One region of the Streptosporangium sp. G11 genome, then DNA from elsewhere that is predicted to be linked to it. Evidence: riboswitches for the same ligand, from Rfam matches in the RefSeq annotation. Region 1 holds a riboswitch; each other region holds the start of a gene.
The links. A riboswitch is a leader RNA that binds a small molecule or an ion and turns the genes downstream of it on or off. The one in region 1 is predicted to bind cyclic di-AMP.

Region 2: another riboswitch for cyclic di-AMP. It lies ahead of ACSDR0_RS08330 (CHAP domain-containing protein); the one in region 1 lies ahead of ACSDR0_RS13405 (NlpC/P60 family protein).
Region 3: another riboswitch for cyclic di-AMP. It lies ahead of ACSDR0_RS06230 (C40 family peptidase); the one in region 1 lies ahead of ACSDR0_RS13405 (NlpC/P60 family protein).
Region 4: another riboswitch for cyclic di-AMP. It lies ahead of ACSDR0_RS01145 (hypothetical protein); the one in region 1 lies ahead of ACSDR0_RS13405 (NlpC/P60 family protein).

What each region holds. Positions count from the first base shown of each region.
Region 1 is NZ_JBPJUQ010000010.1:140,683-145,107, reverse strand. Features, by position in the region: gene ACSDR0_RS13410 (LuxR C-terminal-related transcriptional regulator) at 3-203, shown strand; gene ACSDR0_RS13405 (NlpC/P60 family protein) at 290-1,339, opposite strand; cyclic di-AMP (ydaO/yuaA leader) riboswitch at 1,345-1,492, opposite strand; gene ACSDR0_RS13400 (amino-acid N-acetyltransferase) at 1,829-2,482, shown strand; gene ACSDR0_RS13395 (RDD family protein) at 2,702-3,838, shown strand.
Region 2 is NZ_JBPJUQ010000006.1:30,454-34,878, forward strand. Features, by position in the region: gene ACSDR0_RS08325 (TetR/AcrR family transcriptional regulator) at 1-61, shown strand, start outside; cyclic di-AMP (ydaO/yuaA leader) riboswitch at 989-1,127, shown strand; gene ACSDR0_RS08330 (CHAP domain-containing protein) at 1,146-1,832, shown strand; gene ACSDR0_RS08335 (ABC transporter substrate-binding protein) at 2,424-3,773, shown strand; gene ACSDR0_RS08340 (carbohydrate ABC transporter permease) at 3,857-4,425, shown strand, end outside.
Region 3 is NZ_JBPJUQ010000004.1:204,556-208,980, reverse strand. Features, by position in the region: gene ACSDR0_RS06240 (NlpC/P60 family protein) at 85-1,035, shown strand; gene ACSDR0_RS06235 (phosphoribosyltransferase) at 1,082-1,753, opposite strand; cyclic di-AMP (ydaO/yuaA leader) riboswitch at 2,330-2,488, shown strand; gene ACSDR0_RS06230 (C40 family peptidase) at 2,571-3,134, shown strand; gene ACSDR0_RS06225 (hypothetical protein) at 3,390-4,268, shown strand; gene ACSDR0_RS06220 (M48 family metallopeptidase) at 4,265-4,425, shown strand, end outside.
Region 4 is NZ_JBPJUQ010000001.1:237,377-241,801, forward strand. Features, by position in the region: gene ACSDR0_RS01140 (alpha/beta fold hydrolase) at 1-298, opposite strand, end outside; gene ACSDR0_RS01145 (hypothetical protein) at 563-1,399, opposite strand; cyclic di-AMP (ydaO/yuaA leader) riboswitch at 1,658-1,807, opposite strand; gene ACSDR0_RS01150 (DUF4253 domain-containing protein) at 2,126-3,013, opposite strand; gene ACSDR0_RS01155 (carbohydrate ABC transporter permease) at 3,109-3,948, opposite strand; gene ACSDR0_RS01160 (carbohydrate ABC transporter permease) at 3,945-4,425, opposite strand, start outside.

The sequences.
Region 1 (4,425 bases):
GCATGAGCGATATCGGTCTCAGCGACGACGACCTCGTGCTGCTGGCTGAGCTCGCCAAGGGTGTCACGGTCGATCGGGTGGGTCGTCGCCTCGACATCAGCGGCCGGACCGTCAGGCGCAGGCTGAGAGGCATCTGCGACCGCATCGGCGTCGCCACGGCGATCGAGGCCGTGGCCTGGGCCGCGCGCCGCCGCCTGATCTAGCGCACCGCCGCGTGTCCGGCAGGTCGGGCCGGACACGCGTGCGGGCCGGACACCTGTGCGACCCGGCACGCGGGTTCCGGCGGGTTCTAGCCGGCGATGCGGACGCCTCCGGCGAAGGGCCGGTTGTCGATCGTGGCGATGTGGACGACGTCACCCGTCTGGGGAGCGTGGATCATCAGGCCCGCGCCGATGTAGATCCCGACGTGGTGCAGGTCGTTGTAGAAGAAGACCAGGTCTCCGGGGCGCAACTCCTTCCTGGAGACATGGGTGCCCGCGGTCCACTGGTCGCCGGTGTAGTGCGGCAGGCTGATGCCGACCTTCTGGTAGGCCCACATGACCAGCCCGGAGCAGTCGAAGGAGTTGGGCCCCTCGGCGCCCCAGACGTACGGCTTGAGCTGCTGGGTGAGCGCCCAGCGGGTAGCCTCCGCGGCCTTGCCGCTGCCCACGATGGGCACGTTGGTCCTCACCCGGGCGCCCCTGTTGCTGACGGCCCTGGTGCGCACCTCGCTGAACAGGTCGCTCTCGACCCGCGCGACCAGCCGCTCGATCCTGGTCCGGTTGCCGTCGATCTCCGTCAGGAGCTTCTTGACCTCCGAGGTCCTCGCCTTGGCACTGGCCTGCGCCCGCTCGGCGGCCTCGATCGCCCGGGCCACCTGGGCGACCTCCTCGCTCTGCTGCTGCTGGAGCGCGTAGTTGGTGGTGGCCTGGTCGAGGAAGGTGTCGGGGTCGGTCGCCTGGGTGAAGGCGAGGCCGGAGTTCAGGCCGCCCGACATGTAGGTGCTCTGCGCCAGGAGGGTGGCCTTGGTGCGACGGGACGCCAGTTCGGACTCGCTCGACGCGAGGATCTTCTTGGCGCTCTCCGCGGCCCGCTGGGCCTGCCTGAGCTTGACCCGCTCGCCGTTGTACCGCTCGGCCAGGGTGCCGATCTCCTCGTGCAGTTTCTCGGCCTGCTTGGCCAGCTGCTGGAGGCTGGGCTCGGGATCGGCGGTGGCCGCCACCAGCGGGGTGCCGAGGGTCAGGGTGGCGAATGCCAGGCCGATGACCGCCATGCGGCGGCGCAGCCCTCGCGACGCGCGTTCTCGACGGCGGGCGTCGTCGCCCGCCTGGTTTCCTCCGCGGTCGCGCGTGCGCTTCACCAACGGGCTCCTCTCCTCGGCCGCCTACCGGGTTAGCTGACGGGTTCGGGCCGGAGGCAGCCCTACCGGGTGCGCCGGTGGCACTCGGATTCACCCCGGAGGACGTGGTGGGTCCCCGGTTCCCCGCGGTGGAGGATTCGGCGGGTCAGGCTTTTTACGTCTCTGACATCGAGCACGGAGATTAGTGCACCCGTGGTTCCTGCTCAACCAGAACTGCGAATTCAGTAGAGGTTTCGCAACTGAAATGTCACGGAAAGATCACACGTCAATATGATCAACATGGCCATTACGCTGGCTTTACCTCGCGGGTGGCGGGTGCGGCGGAGGTCTTCCCAGGTCCGGGACCGTGCCAAAGGTGAGCTGTGGCACAGGGGAGGCGCCGCGCGCTCACCGTGGTAAAGCGATCACCAACGGTCATGTGAGGGCGGTGAGCTGCGAGTTAAGGATGAGCCGTAATTGAAGACCGGCGAGGACGTACGCTGAACGGTCATGGAGCAGCTTGCTGAGCATTCTCCCGTCCCGGTCGTTCGCGCCCCCGACGGCGGGGAGCGGGGCACCGGATCCGAGGGGGCGGAGCGTGGCTCGCCCCTACCCGTGGCGGGCCCCGCGGTCACGGTCCGCCGTGCCCGCACCCCGGACGTCCGCGCCATCAGGCGGCTCGTCGACACCTACGGCGGTGTCGGCCCGCGCCTGCTGGAGAAGGCCACCGTCACCCTGTACGAGGACGTCCAGGAATTCTGGGTCGCCACCGACGAGGAGGGCGCGGTCATCGGCTGCGGGGCGCTCCACGTCCTCTGGGAGGATCTGGCCGAGATCCGCACCGTCGCCGTCGATCCGACCCGCAGGGGAATGGGAATCGGCCACCGGATCGTCTCCGCGCTCATTCGCACGGCCGTCGAGGTGGGCCTGCGCCGGGTCTTCTGCCTGACCTTCGAGGTCGACTTCTTCGCCAGGCACGGTTTCCGGGAGATCCAGGGAACGCCCGTCGCCCCGGAGGTCTACGCCGAACTTCTCGCCTCCTACGACGAGGGGGTGGCGGAGTTCCTCGATCTGGAGCACGTCAAGCCCAACACCTTGGGAAACACCCGGATGCTGCTCCACCTGACACGCGAGCCCGACTCACATGACTTTAGAGCTGACTGATCGGAAAGGTGACTGTCGATACCTATGTCGATACCTTGTGCAGCAGCAAGCATGTGCGTCTGACATTTGCCACATGCGCAGTCTAAGTGAGGTGACGCGGTGAGCACCGGACAGCCGCCGTATCCACAGGATGATCCCGACCGCGATCGCACACCGTCGGGGCACCCGGATTACGGACAGCACAACGCGGGTCGAGCCGCTGGCGAACTCGACCCCGACGTGACAGTTGTGGGATATCGGTCGGAGGCCTCACAGCCGAACACCGGCCCAGGACAGAGCCAGCCCGGCTACGGCCAGCAGGGCTACGGGCAGCAGCAGTACGGCCAGCAGCAGGGCTACGGCCAGCAGTCCGACTACGGGCAGCAGGGTTACGGCCAGCAGCAGGGCTATGGCCAGCAGGGTGGGACCGGCGCGTACGGGCAGCAGGGTGGGACGGGGGCGTACGGGCAGCAGCCCGCCTACGGCCAGCAGGCGTCCCACGAGCAGCCCGGTTACGGCCAGCAGCAGGGGTACGGCCAGCAGGGTGGGACCGGCGCGTACGGGCAGCAGGGTGGGACGGGGGCGTACGGGCAGCAGCCCGCCTACGGCCAGCAGGCGTCCCACGAGCAGCCCGGCTACGGCCAGCAGTCCCAGCCCGGCTACGGGCAGCAGCCGGGTTATGGCCAGCAGCAGCCCGACTACGGGCAGCAGTCCCAGCCCGGCTACGGCCAGCAGCCCGACTACGGGCAGCAGCAGTACGGCCAGCAGCAGGGCTACGGCCAGCAGCCCGACTACGGGCAGCAGGGCTACGGCCAGCAGCAGCCCGCGTACGGGCAGCAGGGCTACGGCCAGCCGTACGGCGGTCCCCCCGGGGCACCCGCGCCGCTCGCCGAGTGGTGGCAGCGCCTGGTGGCGAGGATCATCGACGGGATCATCCTGGCGATCCCGCTGTTCATCATCACCGCGGTGATGACCGCCGTGCTCGTGTCGCCCCCCACCTTCAACGGCACGACGGTCACGGAGGGGAGTGGTGTCTTCCTCGCCACCCTCCTCACCGCGCTGGTCACCGCGGCGATCTACGTGGCCTACGAGTTCTTCATGCTCAGCCGGGGCGGCCAGACGGTGGGCAAGATGGTCATGGGCATCAAGGTCGTGCCGATCGGCAGCGCCCTGCCGCCCGGCGGGCTCAGCTCCGACGTCGGGATCAAGCGTGCCGGGGTGCTCTTCGGCCCGCAGTTCCTGAGCTGGATCCCGTTCCTGGGCATCATCTTCAACATCTTCAGTCTTGTGAACGTGCTGTGGCTGCTGTGGGACAAGCCGCTGCAGCAGGCTCTGCACGACAAGGTGGCCGGGACGGTCGTCGTCAAGATCAAGTAGTTCCCTGAATAACGGGGCCGGCGGTTCAACCGCCGGCCCCGTTTTCGTGCGCGGGTGAGAAAACGAGGGTCCATAGGGACCCCGTAAGGGTCACGGGGTCCGGGGGCCGCGGAAGCCGCAAAACCATTTGCCGCGTCCTGAGCAACGCGGGGGAACTTATGACCGAGTCTCGGCCCGCTCGTCGGAATATTCGCGTACGGTGCCCACAACGGGCTCACAGCCGCCCGTGGGTCTCCTATGAGGCGTCAATGCCGGATCCGCCGCCGTCGGGGGTTCGCGCACTACTCGCCGAATGGCCGACCCGTCCTGCCTCCGGCATCCTCGGCGACCCCACGCCGGATTCTCTTCTTCGCCTTCCACCGTGTGTTCAGGGCGGCCGGTGAAGGCCTTCTTAGGGCTCCGGATCGGGGGCACGTGGTGTTGGCGGGGTTGTCCGAGGGGCCCATCGTCTTTGGTGGTTATACGGTCTACGACTATGTACTCCGTGCCAGAGCGGGTCGTACTCTTGACGAGAAAGTGTTGAAGATCCGTCTTGTTCCATACGCTTGTGTCACATCGGCCCACACCGGGGTGATGAAGCGAGCGGC
Region 2 (4,425 bases), on a different contig from region 1:
GGAGACGGTCGACCGGTTCCTGCTCCCGCTGTTTCGCGCGTGGTCCGGCTCGGAGACCTGAGACCTGAGGCCGTGAGCCCGTGAGCCCGTGAGGCCGTGAGCCCGTGAGCCCGAGGGCCTGAAACCCGGAGAGCCTGGCGCCCGCTCTGGCGCGAAGGCCCGCAAGCCCGAAGGCCCGAGAGCGCGAAGGCCCGCAAGCCCGAAGGCCCGAAGGCCCGAGAGCGCGAAGGCGCGAAAACCCGCAGGCGCGAAGGCGCGAAGGCGTGTTCCCTCGCTCCCGGCGGGCGGCGAACACCTCCCGGAGACGCGTTCCCTCACCCCGCGCGCCTTTACCGTTCGCGGGCGGCGAGGCCTCCTGGAAAGCGTGTTCCTTTACCTCGCGCCTTTACCTTCGCGGGCGTCGAGCCCTTCCGGGGGCGCACTTCTTTACCCTTCGGGCGGCGAGACCCGCCGGCGGCCCGGTCGCGATCCACCCTCACCCTCTTGAGCTGCGAAAACGCCTTCCGGGCACGGTCGCGAGCCGCCGGATCCCGCGTACGATCTCCGGCCCTTCCATGGGGGAACCCCTACCATCCGTATACTTTTTACTATCGAATATTTGTTCGACAATCTGAGGGCACCCCGCCTCTCATCAAGGACCTCGCCCCCGCGTGATACCACTCGCCCGCCGACGTCTCGCGGGCGGGTCCCGAAAACCTGGATCGCCGTGGGCGCAGGGGATTCCGGGCGCTCTCCCGCCCGGCGGGGAGAGGCGCGGCCGCCGCGGAACGGGCGCGATCCACCCCTCCCCTCACCTCGGGAGACACCCCGCCGCTCCCCCTCCATTCAGACGTATTACCAAGTCAGAGCAATGTGTCCTACTTGTACTCGTCTGTCCTCTTGGCGTACGTTCGTCCCTATTGATGGCAATTGCCTAGGTCTGTATAGGTCTGCGCATTGCCGTCACATTGCCCGACTGTGCTTCGCCCGGCGGAATCCTCCGCCACGGTGAGCACGGCCGCCGAATCCGCGAGGTTTGCGGAACCGGGGAACCACGTTCCTGGGGTGAATCAGCGCACCTGTGCGCCGTAGGGCACTTCCCAGCCCGAACCCGTCAGCTAACCCGGTAGGCGGAATGGAAGCGAAGCAAGGAGTCGAACCCCCGCATGACCAAGCATCGCCTCATCTCCACCCCCCGTGCGGCCTGCGCCGTCCTGGGCGCCTGTATCGCCCTGGCGGGTACCGGCGGCACCGCCGCCCTGGCCGCCGCCCACACCCCCATGAAGGCACCGCCCGCCGACGCCAACGCCAAGGCCGCGAAGACCCCGCTCCAGGCCGTGGCCGAGGGTCTCCCCAAGGTCTCCGCCCAGAAGGTCCTGGACATCGCCTCCCGGCAGATCGGCGTCCGCGAGAACGCCGAGGGCGGCGGAACCAAGTTCCACTCCTGGTACATGTCCTCCCCTCGCGCCAAGGAGACCCTCGCCCGCGACGGCGGCAACACGGTGTACGACTACGCCAACGCCCCCTGGTGCGCGATGTTCGTCTCCTGGGTCGGCGAGATGGCCGGCATCCGCCCCACGATGGGCTGGGACGCCTACACCGTCGCCCACGCCAAGTGGTTCAAGGACAACCAGCACTGGGGCACCGTCCCCACCCCCGGCGCCGTCGTCTACTTCGACTGGGCCGGCGGCAAGAGCATCGACGGCATCGACCACGTCGGCTTCGTGAAGAAGGACAACGGCGACGGCACGATCACCACGATCGAGGGCAACACCGGCAACGGCGACGTCGAGCAGCGCGTCAGGCCGGTCTCCCAGGTCGTCGGCTACGGCTACCCCGTCTACTCCAACTGACCCGCCCCCGCGACCCGCGTCACCTCCATGGCGCGGGCCCCCGGCTCCCCCGCCGGTGAACGCGGGCCGGTCCGCACGCTCCCAGGGGCGCCGCTCGTTCGAGCGGCGCCCCTGACCGCGTCTCCACACCCTCCCGGGCGTCCTCCCCGGCCGGCGTTCCCTCTCGCGACCTGCCCTCCTCGGAGTCCGCCCTCCCGGCCCTCCCCCGGCGCCTCTTTGACAGCCCTCCTGACACCCCTCCCGCGGCCTCTCACCGGCGCCCCCTCCGGGGGTGGCCTCGGTGGCGACTCCCCCGGCGAATCCCTCACGGACACGAAATGCCCCGACTGTATGTCCATGAGATGGGAGCGCTCCCAATCACCTCAATAAGAGGTTTGCCCTGGTTTCATGCCATTAGTCCCACCCAAAACGCCCGGATGTAACGGTTGAGTTTCGGCATATTGACGTCCTGGTTGCCCATCGTCCACTCTTCGTGGGAGCGCTCCCAAAGCACATTGAGGAACGACCTCGTCGCGAGGCCCGCGTTTGTCGGGGACCGGCCCGCGATGTCGCCTCCCAATGATTCGGGCGACCACCTGAGAGGGGTCCGGAATGTTGAACAACAAGCGGCACGGCAAGCTCGCCGCCGTCGCGGTCATGGCGGCCACCGCCCTGGCCATCACGTCGTGCAGTTCCAGCGAGCCCGCCAAGCCCGCCGCGGGCGGCGGCTCCGCCGCCGCGGCCGAGCCGGTGACCATCACCGTGCACACCTTCGGCGGCGGTGAGAACTTCGGCTACGACAAGGCCGTGGAGACGTGGAACGCGGCCCACCCGAACATCCAGGTCAAGTACCAGAACCTGACCGACCGTTTCGAGGACGTCTACCTCCCGCAGCTGCTCCAGCGCCTGCAGGCCGGCAGCGGCGCGGCCGACATCATCGCCCTGGACGAGGGTGCGATGGGCCTCATGAAGGCCCGTCCGCAGTTCTTCACCGACCTGGCCGAGCACGGTCTGGACAGCCGCAAGGCCGACTTCCCCGCGGCGAAGTGGGACAACGGCATCAACGCCGACAACAAGCTCTTCGCCCTGGGCACCGACATCGGCGGCATGACCATGTGCTACCGCAAGGACCTGTTCGAGAAGGCGGGCCTGCCCACCGAGCGCGAGGAGGTCGGCAAGCTCTGGCCGGACTGGAACGCCTTCATGGAGGTGGGGAAGAAGTTCCAGGCCGCCAACCCCGGCAAGACCGACCCCAAGTTCATCGACGGCCCGAACACCCTCTACAACGTGATCCTGTCGCAGGAGGCGCCGAAGAACGGCAACGTCTCCTACTTCGACAAGAACAACCAGCTCGTCATCGAGACCAACCCGGCCATCAAGACCTCCTTCGACACGGTGAAGAGCTTCAGCCAGGCGGGCCTGACCGCCAAGCTCGCCTCGTTCTCCCCGCCGTGGAACGCCGCGATCAAGAAGGGCGCCTTCGCGACCATGGGCTGCCCGGCCTGGATGCTCGGTGTGGTCTCCGGCGCGGCCGGTGACGACAACAAGGGCAAGTGGGACGTCGCGTCCGTACCCGGCGGCGCGGGCAACTGGGGCGGCTCCTACCTGGCCATTCCCAAGCAGAGCAAGCACCCCAAGGAGGCCGCCGAGGTCCTGAACTACCTCACCGGCAAGGAGGGCCACGTCATGGCCTTCCAGGAGGCCGCGGCCTTCCCGAGCTCCCTCACCGCGCAGCAGGACCCGGCGGTCGCCGACCTGAAGAACCCGTTCTTCAACGACGCGCCGACCGGCCAGATCTTCGGCGCCTCGGTCAAGGACCTGCTGCCCGTCTTCCTCGGCGAGAAGCACGCCCAGGTCAAGTCCTCGGTGGAGAAGGTCCTCGAGGGCATGGACCAGGGCTCGGTCCCCTACGACCAGGCCTGGACCAAGTTCCTTGAGGCCGGCGTCAAGGCAGCGGGCTGATCCCCGTACCGACCCGCATCGGCCCGGCGGCGGTGATCCCGCTGCCGGGCCGGTCGCCTGCCCCCGCTGAAAGGCTCTGACCGATGACACTGCACGTCGACTCCCCGGCCGCCCCACCTCGGCCCGGCCCCCGCCGGTCGGCGGGGCGCCGCGGACCGGAGCGGGGCAGTGGGTGGGCCCGGTTCGACCTCCGGGCGACCCCCTACTTCCTCATCTCCCCGTACTTCCTGCTTTTCGCGATCTTCGGCGTCTTCCCGCTCGGCTACACCCTCTGGGTCTCGCTGCACGAGTGGGAGCTCGCCGGGGACAAGACCCTCGTCGGCCTCGACAACTACATCGAGCTGATCACCGACGAGGCCTTCTGGAACGCGGTGGTCAACACCCTCGGCATGTTCGTCATGTCGACGATCCCGCAGCTCGTCCTGGCCCTTCTGCTGGCCAACGCGCTCAACAAGCGCATCCGGGGACGGCTCTTCTTCCGCCTCGGCGTGCTGCTGCCGCTGATCACCTCCGTCGTCGCCGTCGCGGTGGTCTTCACCCAGCTGTACGGGCGCGACTACGGCATGATCAACTGGTTCCTGAGCTTCTTCGGGGTCGACGCGATCAACTGGCAGAACGAGAAGTGGTCCTCGTGGATCGCGATCTCCACGAT
Region 3 (4,425 bases), on a different contig from region 1:
GTACTATTCGCCGCAGGTCTGGTGCAGTCGGGAGGCGTTGACGTGGCCGTGGCGGGTTTGCCGGTTGGACTGATTCGGATACCGGTGGCGGCCGGGCTCGCTCTCGCGTTGCTGATGCTGCCGGTGAGCGGAGCGTTCGCCGAACCGAAGCCGACGCTCGCCCAGGCCAAGAAGAAGCTGGAGAAGCTCAACGAGCAGGCCGACCAGATCGTCGAGAAGTACAACCAGGCCTCGGAGAAGTGGAAGCGGGCCAGGAAGAAGTACCGCACGCTGAACGGCGACCTGACCCGCCAGAACGAGCAGGTCGCCGGGTTGCGCAAGGAACTCGTCACGATGGCCGTCAGCACCTACCAGGTCGGGGTGATCAACGGCTGGGAAGGCATGATCTACCAGGCCGACCCCGGTGCCCTGCTGAGCGGCATGGCCGCCGCCGACCAGATGTCCACCTCCCGCGCCCAGTCCCTGAGCGCCTTCGACGAGGCCACCAAGGCGCTGCGGACCAGCCGGGACGAGGCCAAGAAGGCCCTCGCCGAGGCAGACGAGACGCGTGACGAGCTGGTCGAGGAGAAGGCCAAGGCCGACAAGATGGTCAAGGCCCAGACGAAGATCCTGCGCGAGCTCAACGTCTTCAAGACGGGCAACCCCGAGAGCGCCGGGATCCAGTACAACGGTTCCGCCTCGGGCAACGCCCGCGCCGCCCTGCAGTTCGCCTTCGCCCAGGTCGGCAAGCCCTACCGGTACGGCGGCACGGGCCCCAGCGGCTGGGACTGCTCGGGCCTGGTCCAGGGGGCCTGGCGCAGCGGGGGAGTCAGCCTTCCCCGTACGACCTGGGAGCAGTGGAGCTGGGGCGCGAGCCGCAAGGTCTCGCTGAACGAGCTCCAGCCGGGCGACCTCATCTTCAGCGAGGGTCTCGGCCACGTCAGCATGTACGCGGGCAACGGCCAGATCGTGCACGCCCCGCAGACCGGCGACGTCGTCAAGGTCGTCCCGCTGTCCGCCTACGGCCGCCGCATCGTCGGAGCCGTCCGCCCCTGACCGCGGCGGGCCGCGCCGACCGGATGGGGACCACGCCGGCGACCGCTCACGCGCCCGCCGTGGCCGGGTGTGACCTCGACGCGGCGCGCAGCAGATCGCGTACTTCCTCGTCGGTCGTCTGGGAGAAGTCCACGTACGACTGCCCGACCGCGAAGAAGGGCGACGGCGTGGTGGCGCAGACGACCTCGTCCGCCATGGCGGCGAGGTCGTCACAGGCGGACCTCGGCGCGGAGGGTACGGCGACGACGGTCCTGGCGGGCCGGAAGCGGCGCAGGGCCTGCAGGGCGGCGCGCATGCTGGCACCCGTCGCGAGGCCGTCGTCCACCACGATGACGGTCCTGCCCGCCAGATCCGGTGGCGGCCGCCCCTCCCGGTAGGCCCGCTCGCGCCGGATCAGCTCCTGTCCCTCGCGCCGGGCGACCTGCCGGATGGTCTCCGGCGAGACGCCGAAAATCTCGGTGACGTCCTCGTTGAGGACGATCACCCCGCCGGTGGAGATCGCCCCCATCGCGAGCTCCGCCCTTCCGGGAGCGCCGAGCTTGCGGACCAGGAAGACGTCGAGCGGGGCGTCCAGGGCCACGGCGAGCTCGTAGGCCACCGGTACGCCGCCCCGGGGCAGTCCCAGGACGACGACGCCGGATCGCCCCCGGTACTTCTCGAGGAGGCCCGCGAGCACTCGCCCCGCGTCGCGCCGGTCCTGGAACAAGCGGTTCGACATCGCTACCGCCTCCTTGAGATGACGTTTTATTTCATTTTAAATCTCCCAAACTGGTACATAACGCCCATTGACGGCGTCGTACGACGATCGCGCCGGGCGTTCGCGCACCGCGTGCGGCACCTTCGGGTGGCCGGCCGCGCCGACGCCCGACGCCGCCGGATTCGAGATCGCCGGGACGGGATTCCGGCGGCCGATCCACTGCGCCCGCACGCGTGATCCACGGCGCCGAGGCGGCTCCGCCGATCGTCCGGGACCGCCTCGTTCGCCGGGATCTCCCCGGGACGCGGCAAGTGTGATGAATATTACATAAATCGTGATTTGCCGTTGTGATCATAAGGATGTGACGAGAGTCATATCTCAATAGCATAAATAGCCATTAAGCAGGGGTAACAGGAAGATCAAGAGGGCTCTCCGGTCATCCGATTTGGCGAATGCTTTGCCGAAAGTTGGAGATCGGGGTAACTTCTGGCGTCGCGACGTGCAAGCCACGCCGTCGCGGTGAATGTCGGTCTTCGGGCCGGTGTCCCTATAGAAATCCAACCGGCCGCCGTGCCCCCACCCGGGGGCAGGGCTCATCACGGCGGCCCGCCGAATCTATGCAGCCAGGAGGCATGGAACCGGGGACCCAAAAGGCCCATCACAGCGTGGCCAGGGGTGAATCGGCGCATTTTGCCGTAGGGCATCTTCCAAGCCCGAATCCGTCAGCTAACCCGGTAGGCATCAGTGGAAGTCCCAAGGAGAAATCCTGTCTACCACCCCGCACAACCCCCGTCTGTCGCGCCTTTTCCGCCTTTCCATCGGCGGTATCGCCCTCACGTTGACCGCCTCAGCCGGAGCGGTCACCCTAGGGTCCACGGCGGCGCAGGCGACGGCGGACGGCCCCTCCGAGATCCTGGTCAGCAGCCTGGCCGGCGTTTCCGAGAAGGCCGAAAGCACCAAGAAGACCGCCACTCAGGCCACGACTACGGCGAAGGCCAAGGCCAAGGGCAAGACCAAGATGAGCAAGGCGGCACTGCAGAAAGTCCGGGCAGGCAAAGCGGTCTCGGCGGCCAAGAAGCAGATCGGCGATCCGTACCGGTGGGGAGCCTCCGGTCCCGGAGCGTTCGACTGCTCGGGGCTCGTCCGATACGCCTGGCGAAAGGCGGGCGTGTCCCTCCCCCGGATCACGCACAGCCAGTACAGGTCGATCAGGAAAAAGGTCTCGTGGAGCAAGCTGCTCCCCGGTGACCTGCTGTTCTTCAGCGGGAAGGGCCACGTCGGCATGTACGTCGGCAAGGGCAGGATGGTCCACTCGCCGAGCAGCGGCAAGACGGTTCGTGTCGTGAGGCTGGCGGGCTACTACAGGTCCTCCTTCGCCGGAGCGGTACGACCCGGAGCCTGAGCCCGCGCCCGAGCACGGAGCACGGAGCCCGCGCGTCCGAGCACGGAACCCGAGGTCCGCGTCCGGGCACGGCGTCCGAGCACGGAGCCCGAGCCCGCGTCCGGGCACGCGCTCCGGGCACGGCGTCCGAGTACGAAGCCCGAGCCCGCGCCCGGGTACGTGCCACGAGCACGCGCCCGAGCACGGAAAAGCGGTCCCGGTCCTCCACCAGGAGGGCCGGGACCGCTCCACTTCGGTCGAGTACCATCGGCTCGTATGTCCGTCCCGAAAGGGCGCCGCGCCGTGCTCGCCGGGATGCTGGCGCTGATGAGCGCCGCCCCGTTCGCCGGGACGGGTCCCCTCCTCGCCGGGGCCGCGCCGCTCCCGCGCGCCCCCCGCCATCTTCTCCCGTACGACGCCGGGCCCCTCCCACGCGTCTCGTACACCCCCCCGAGCCCGCGCGACCTCCGCGGCCTGTGGCCGGGGGCCGCCGTCACCGTCCGGGGCGAGCACTCCCTCGTGATCGGCCACGGCGTCCCCGCCTCCGTCCTGAGGGATCTGGCGGCCAGGGCCGACCGGGCCCGCGCGACGATCGCGGCGGTCTGGGGACCCGTCACCCCGGTGATCCTCTTCCCCGCCACCGACGCAGAGGCCGCGGCGCTCGCCGGAGCCGGGAGCACCCACGGGCTGGCCGCGATGGCGACCGCGGACCGGGTGATCGTCCTGCCGTCGGGATACGCCAGGCTCACCGGGACCGGCAAGGACGTGGTGATCACCCACGAGCTCACCCACGTGGCCACCGGCGCGACCCGCGGCGGCCGGGTGCCGATGTGGCTGTCCGAGGGCTTCGCCGACTACACGGGCTACCGCGACGCCGGGATCGCGGTGCGGACGGCCGCCGCCGAACTGGCCGACGAGGTGCGCGCGGGCGTCCTGCCCGACCGCCTCCCCGGCCCGGCCGACTTCGCCCCCGGCGCGCCCCGGCTCGCGCAGGCGTACGAGGAGGCGTGGCTCGCCTGCCGGTTCGTCGCGGAGCGCTTCGGGGAGAAGGCGCTGGTGAGGCTCTACGGTAGCGATGTCGGGAGCACGCTCGGCCTGCCGGTGGCCGAGTTCACCGCGGCCTGGCGCGACTACCTCAGAGAGGAACTCACGTGACGCTGAGCACGACGGACGCGCCCCCGGGCGTGCGGCCGGCGGGGTGGGCGCTGGCCGGCCTGGGGGTGGTCACGCTGGCGGTCGTGGCGTTGACCACGCCCTGGAGGGCGCTGCCCGAGGGGGCCCCGGCCGTCGTCCCCGATCCGGCCCGCGACTT
Region 4 (4,425 bases), on a different contig from region 1:
CGAGCGCGTCGAGCAGCCCGGCGGCGTCGTCGGCCATGTCGTCCAGCAGGTAGGGGACCTCCCCGCTCCCGTCCAGGGCGGGCGTCCCCGCCTCGCTCAGGTGGGTGCTCTCGCCGCTGTCGCGGTTGTCGAAGCGCACCACGTGGCACCCCCGGTCCGCGAGCAGCGCGCAGAACCTCTCGTCCCACTGGATCATCTGGCAGCCGAGGCCCGTGATCAGCAGGAGGGGGCGGGCCCCCGGAGAGCCGAAGGTGTCGTAGGCGATCTCGATGCCGTTCGCCGGGGCTCGCAGGGTCATGGCGCTCCTACCGTCCGCTGCCGTCCGTGCTGGTGCTGCGGGACAGAATGCCATTCGGGAAAAAGCGCGACACCGGCGGGGTGGTCCGCGCCGGTGTCCCGGGACCGCCCCCACGCGAGCGGGTCGGTCCCTCGTCAGACCGGTCCGCGGCAAGCGGACCGGTCTTTCCACAGACCGGTCCTCGTGCGGAGAACCGGCCCTTCCTCAGGCCCTTCACGCGAGGGCCGTCCCTCGCGTGTCAGGCGAGCCTTTCGCGCCGGCGGGTCAGCTCTTCCCCGCGCCGAGCTTGGCGGCGCGGACACCGGCGGCGATCACGTCGTCGGGGACGCGCACGGAGGCGGGCTCGATCATGACCTTGGGCTTGCCGATCCACGGCCGTGCCGCGGCGCTCACCTGCTGGGTCTGCAGGCCGATCCCCAGCTGCCTCGCCATGGCGAAGATGGTCGCCGGCGGCTGGGCCGGCCTGGTGTCCCTGCGGCTCCAGGCGCCGGTGGAGAACGCCACGGGGAGGTTCTTCACTCCCGTGCCGTCGCCCCACTTGGTGATGACGTACTTGATGTCGATGTGACCCATGCCGCCGTTGCCGTCCACGCCGAGCGTGCCGGCGTTGAAGGTGCCGCCGGTCAGGTCGGCGAAGGTCTTGGCGTCGATGTCGACCATGACGCCCTGGTTCGAGGGGTTGCCCGGACCGCGGTCGCCGACGAAGAACTTGGCCTTCTGGCCCTTGTAGAGGATGTAGCCCTCGGTGAGCAGGGGCCAGCTCGGGCTGGCGATCATGCCCTTCTGCATCGGCTTGCCGCTGGCGGGCAGTCCGGTGTCACCGGCCCGGCCGGAGGAGTCGTCCCAGAAGTAGGAGGCTCTCGTCGAACCCTGGAGGAGAACGGCCTCGGCACCGGCCGGAGCGCCGACCACGGGGTCGGCGAGGCGGGTGGAGGCGGGAGCGGGAAGCGCGGAGGCGACGCCGCCGGAGGCGAGGACGCTCACACCGACGATGGTGGCGGTGACGAGACCGCGCTTGAGGGGGGCGTTCTTACACGGGAGGTGCTTGCTCACACTGGACTTCTGCAGGCTGTTCTTGTGCAGGCCAAAGAAAGGGTGCATGGAGAAGAAGCTCTTTCGCGAGGAAACGGGGCGGCCATGTGCGACACACCGAAGGGGTGCACTGGCGGGGACGCGCTCGTCGGAAAAGGTGCGTAGCCGGATCAGTCGATTGCTACGCGGAGCACAGTCTTGGAAGTACCGCGATCAGGCGCGGCGGCAAGGTCCGGGGGGACGGGGGGGACGGGGCGGTATGAAAGTTCAGGTGGTCGGCGCGGACAGGGGGTGCACCGACGTGGTGACGCGGTGATCCATGAGGGGATCTCCTCTCCATCTCGTCTACCGGGTTAGCTGACGGGTTCGGGCGGTGGAGTTGCCCTACCGCCGCGCGTTCGCGGCGGATTCACCCCGGAAAAGTGGTTCCCCGGCTCCGGGGCCCTGTGGGCCCTCGGGATTCGACGTCGGCCGGCCGCTCCCTCTTGTGAAGGGCAGGTCGCCTTCCGATAACAGTGGACACTACCTGCCAAATCGGACAAAGCAAAGCAAACGCCATGAAAACCCCAGAAGATCTACCTACAAGCTTCAAGAAAGCCTCATCGAGCACCCCGCCAGGCCAACATCCGCCCTACCAGCACGAATGTCCTCTCGACCTCGCGGTCCGGCTTCGCGAACCCCTCCCCGGGCACCACACCGGGAGATCCACACGAAGGAGTCGGCGAAAGAATCGACGGAGGGGTCAACGGGAAAATCCGCGGGGGAATCCACACCCCTCGGGTCGGCCCCGTCCGGTCAGTCCCACCAGAATGACCAGGCGTTCCTGCCCTTGATCTGCTCGGCGTAGTCGACGAGGTTCCCCGCCCCCTGGATGATGCTGTCGGGGCAGAACGTCCAGTGCTCGGCGGCGACGTGCAGGGCGTGCTCGGAGGTCGTCGGGGGCGCGGCGACGCTGAGGTCAAGGGTGTTGAAACCCATGCCGACCACCCGCACCCCGAACCTGTCCTCCCAGCTCCGCACGACGGCCGCGAGCGGGACCATCCACTCGTTGTGGTTCAGGGCGCCCTGCCAGCCCATGACGGCCAGGGCGTCGGCCCCGCGCTCGACCGCGACGAGCCCGAGCGGGGTCCTGCGCTCGGCCACCAGTCCGGCGTACCAGTCGGCGACCACGCCGGGATCGGCGGCGAGCCTTCCCGACGGGGCCGGTCCCGGGCACTCGGGACCGAAGGGTTCGAGCAGTTCGAGCTGTTCGATGTCGGCCTTGGCGATCCAGTCGGACCACACCTCGGCCATGAACGCGGCGGCGTGGTAGTTGTCGATCTCGACGGGGGTGTCCGGGGCGATCTGGCCTGCCGACCAGGGCTGGACGGAGTCCTCCAGCAGGATCGGCCACAGGCCCGACTGCTCGTGCTGGGCCCTCAACCGGGCCCAGTACTCGCCGGAGACGGCCACCTCACTGAGCCAGAACGCCGGACGGCGACGGATCGCGAGCTGAGCGTAACCGGGGTCGGGCCACACCACGTCCCCCGGCGGCAGCTCCACCGAGAGCCTCCGGCCTCCGCCACCGCCGGTCCCGTCGCTCCCCTCGGCTCCGTCGGCTCCGTCGGCGAACAGCTGGCCCAGAAGTGGCGGAAGTTGCCCACGCTCGCAATCGCTCATCTCTACCGATCCGATCCTGACCACGGACCAATTTTGGCCTGTCAACCATCCCGAGGGACAGTTCTGCCCTGGTCCAGGCAAAAATTATCGGTATACGGAAGAACGAGGCCGGGCGGGTGTCAGTCCTTCACCGCTCCGCCCAGGCCGGCGACCAGCCTGCGCTGCACGGCCACGAAGAAGATGAGCACGGGGATGGTCATCAGCGTCGAGGCCGCCATGATGCCGCCCCAGTCGTTCTCGTCGGGCTTGAAGAAGACCAGCAGGGCCGCGGGCAGCGTCTGGTTGTCCCTGGCCGAGATGATGAAGGTCCTGGCGAAGATGAAGTCGTTCCAGGCGGTGATGAACGAGAAGACGCTCGTGGCGACCAGTCCCGGCGCGACGAGGGGGAAGATGATCCGCCACAGGATCACCGGCCGGCTCGCACCGTCGATCATCGCGGCCTCCTCCAGCGTCTCGGGCACCGCGGCCACGAACCCCCTCATCATCCAGATGGCGAACGGCAGTGAGAACGCCAGGTGGACCAGGACGAGCGAGCCCAGGGTGTTGAGTCCCACGCCGGGCACCACCGCGCCGAGGTCGCGGACGAGGAAGAACAGCGGGATGGTGAGCGCCTCCACCGGCACCATCTGCGCCACCAGGAACATGATCAGCACGGTCGTACGGAACCGGAAGCGGAACCGGGTCACCGCGACCGCGGCGAGGAAGGCCACCAGGGCGGACAGGACGACGACCGTCAGGGCGACGCCCAGGCTGTTGAGGAAGTAGCGGCCGAAGTTCTCGCCGCCGAGCACCCGCCGGAAGTGGTCGAGGGTCGGCGCCAGGGTCCACGGGCGCACCTCGAGAGACTGGATCTCCCCGGTGGGCTTGAGCGCGGAGAGCACCATCCAGTAGATCGGGAAGAAGGTGACGAACGCGGTGACCAGCGCCACGACGTTGGCTGCCAGGCGGGACCTGCTCACAGCCTCTCCCCCGTACGGTAGAGGGCGCGGATGTAGAAGAGGGTGACCGCGAGCAGGATCAGGGTCATGACGACGCCGATCGCCGAGCCGAGCCCGTACTCCGAGGAGCCGAACGCCGTCTGGTACGCGTAGACGTTGAGCACCGAGTTCTGCCCCGCTATCCCGCCGCCGTTGGTCATCACGTAGATCTGCGTGAAGATCTTGAAGTCCCAGATGATCGACTGGATGACCACGATCGTGATCAGCGGCCGCAGCATCGGCACGATGATCCGCCAGAACGAGCTCCACGCGGAGGCGCCGTCCAGGGAGGCCGCCTCCAGGACGGAGACCGGGACGGCCTGGATCCCGGCGTAGAGGGTCACCATGACGAACGGGAAGGAGTGCCAGACCACCGTGGCGCCGACGATCCCGAAGGTCACCCACTTGTCGTAGAACCAGTTGTAGCCCTCGATACCGAGGACCTGGTTGACCAGGCCC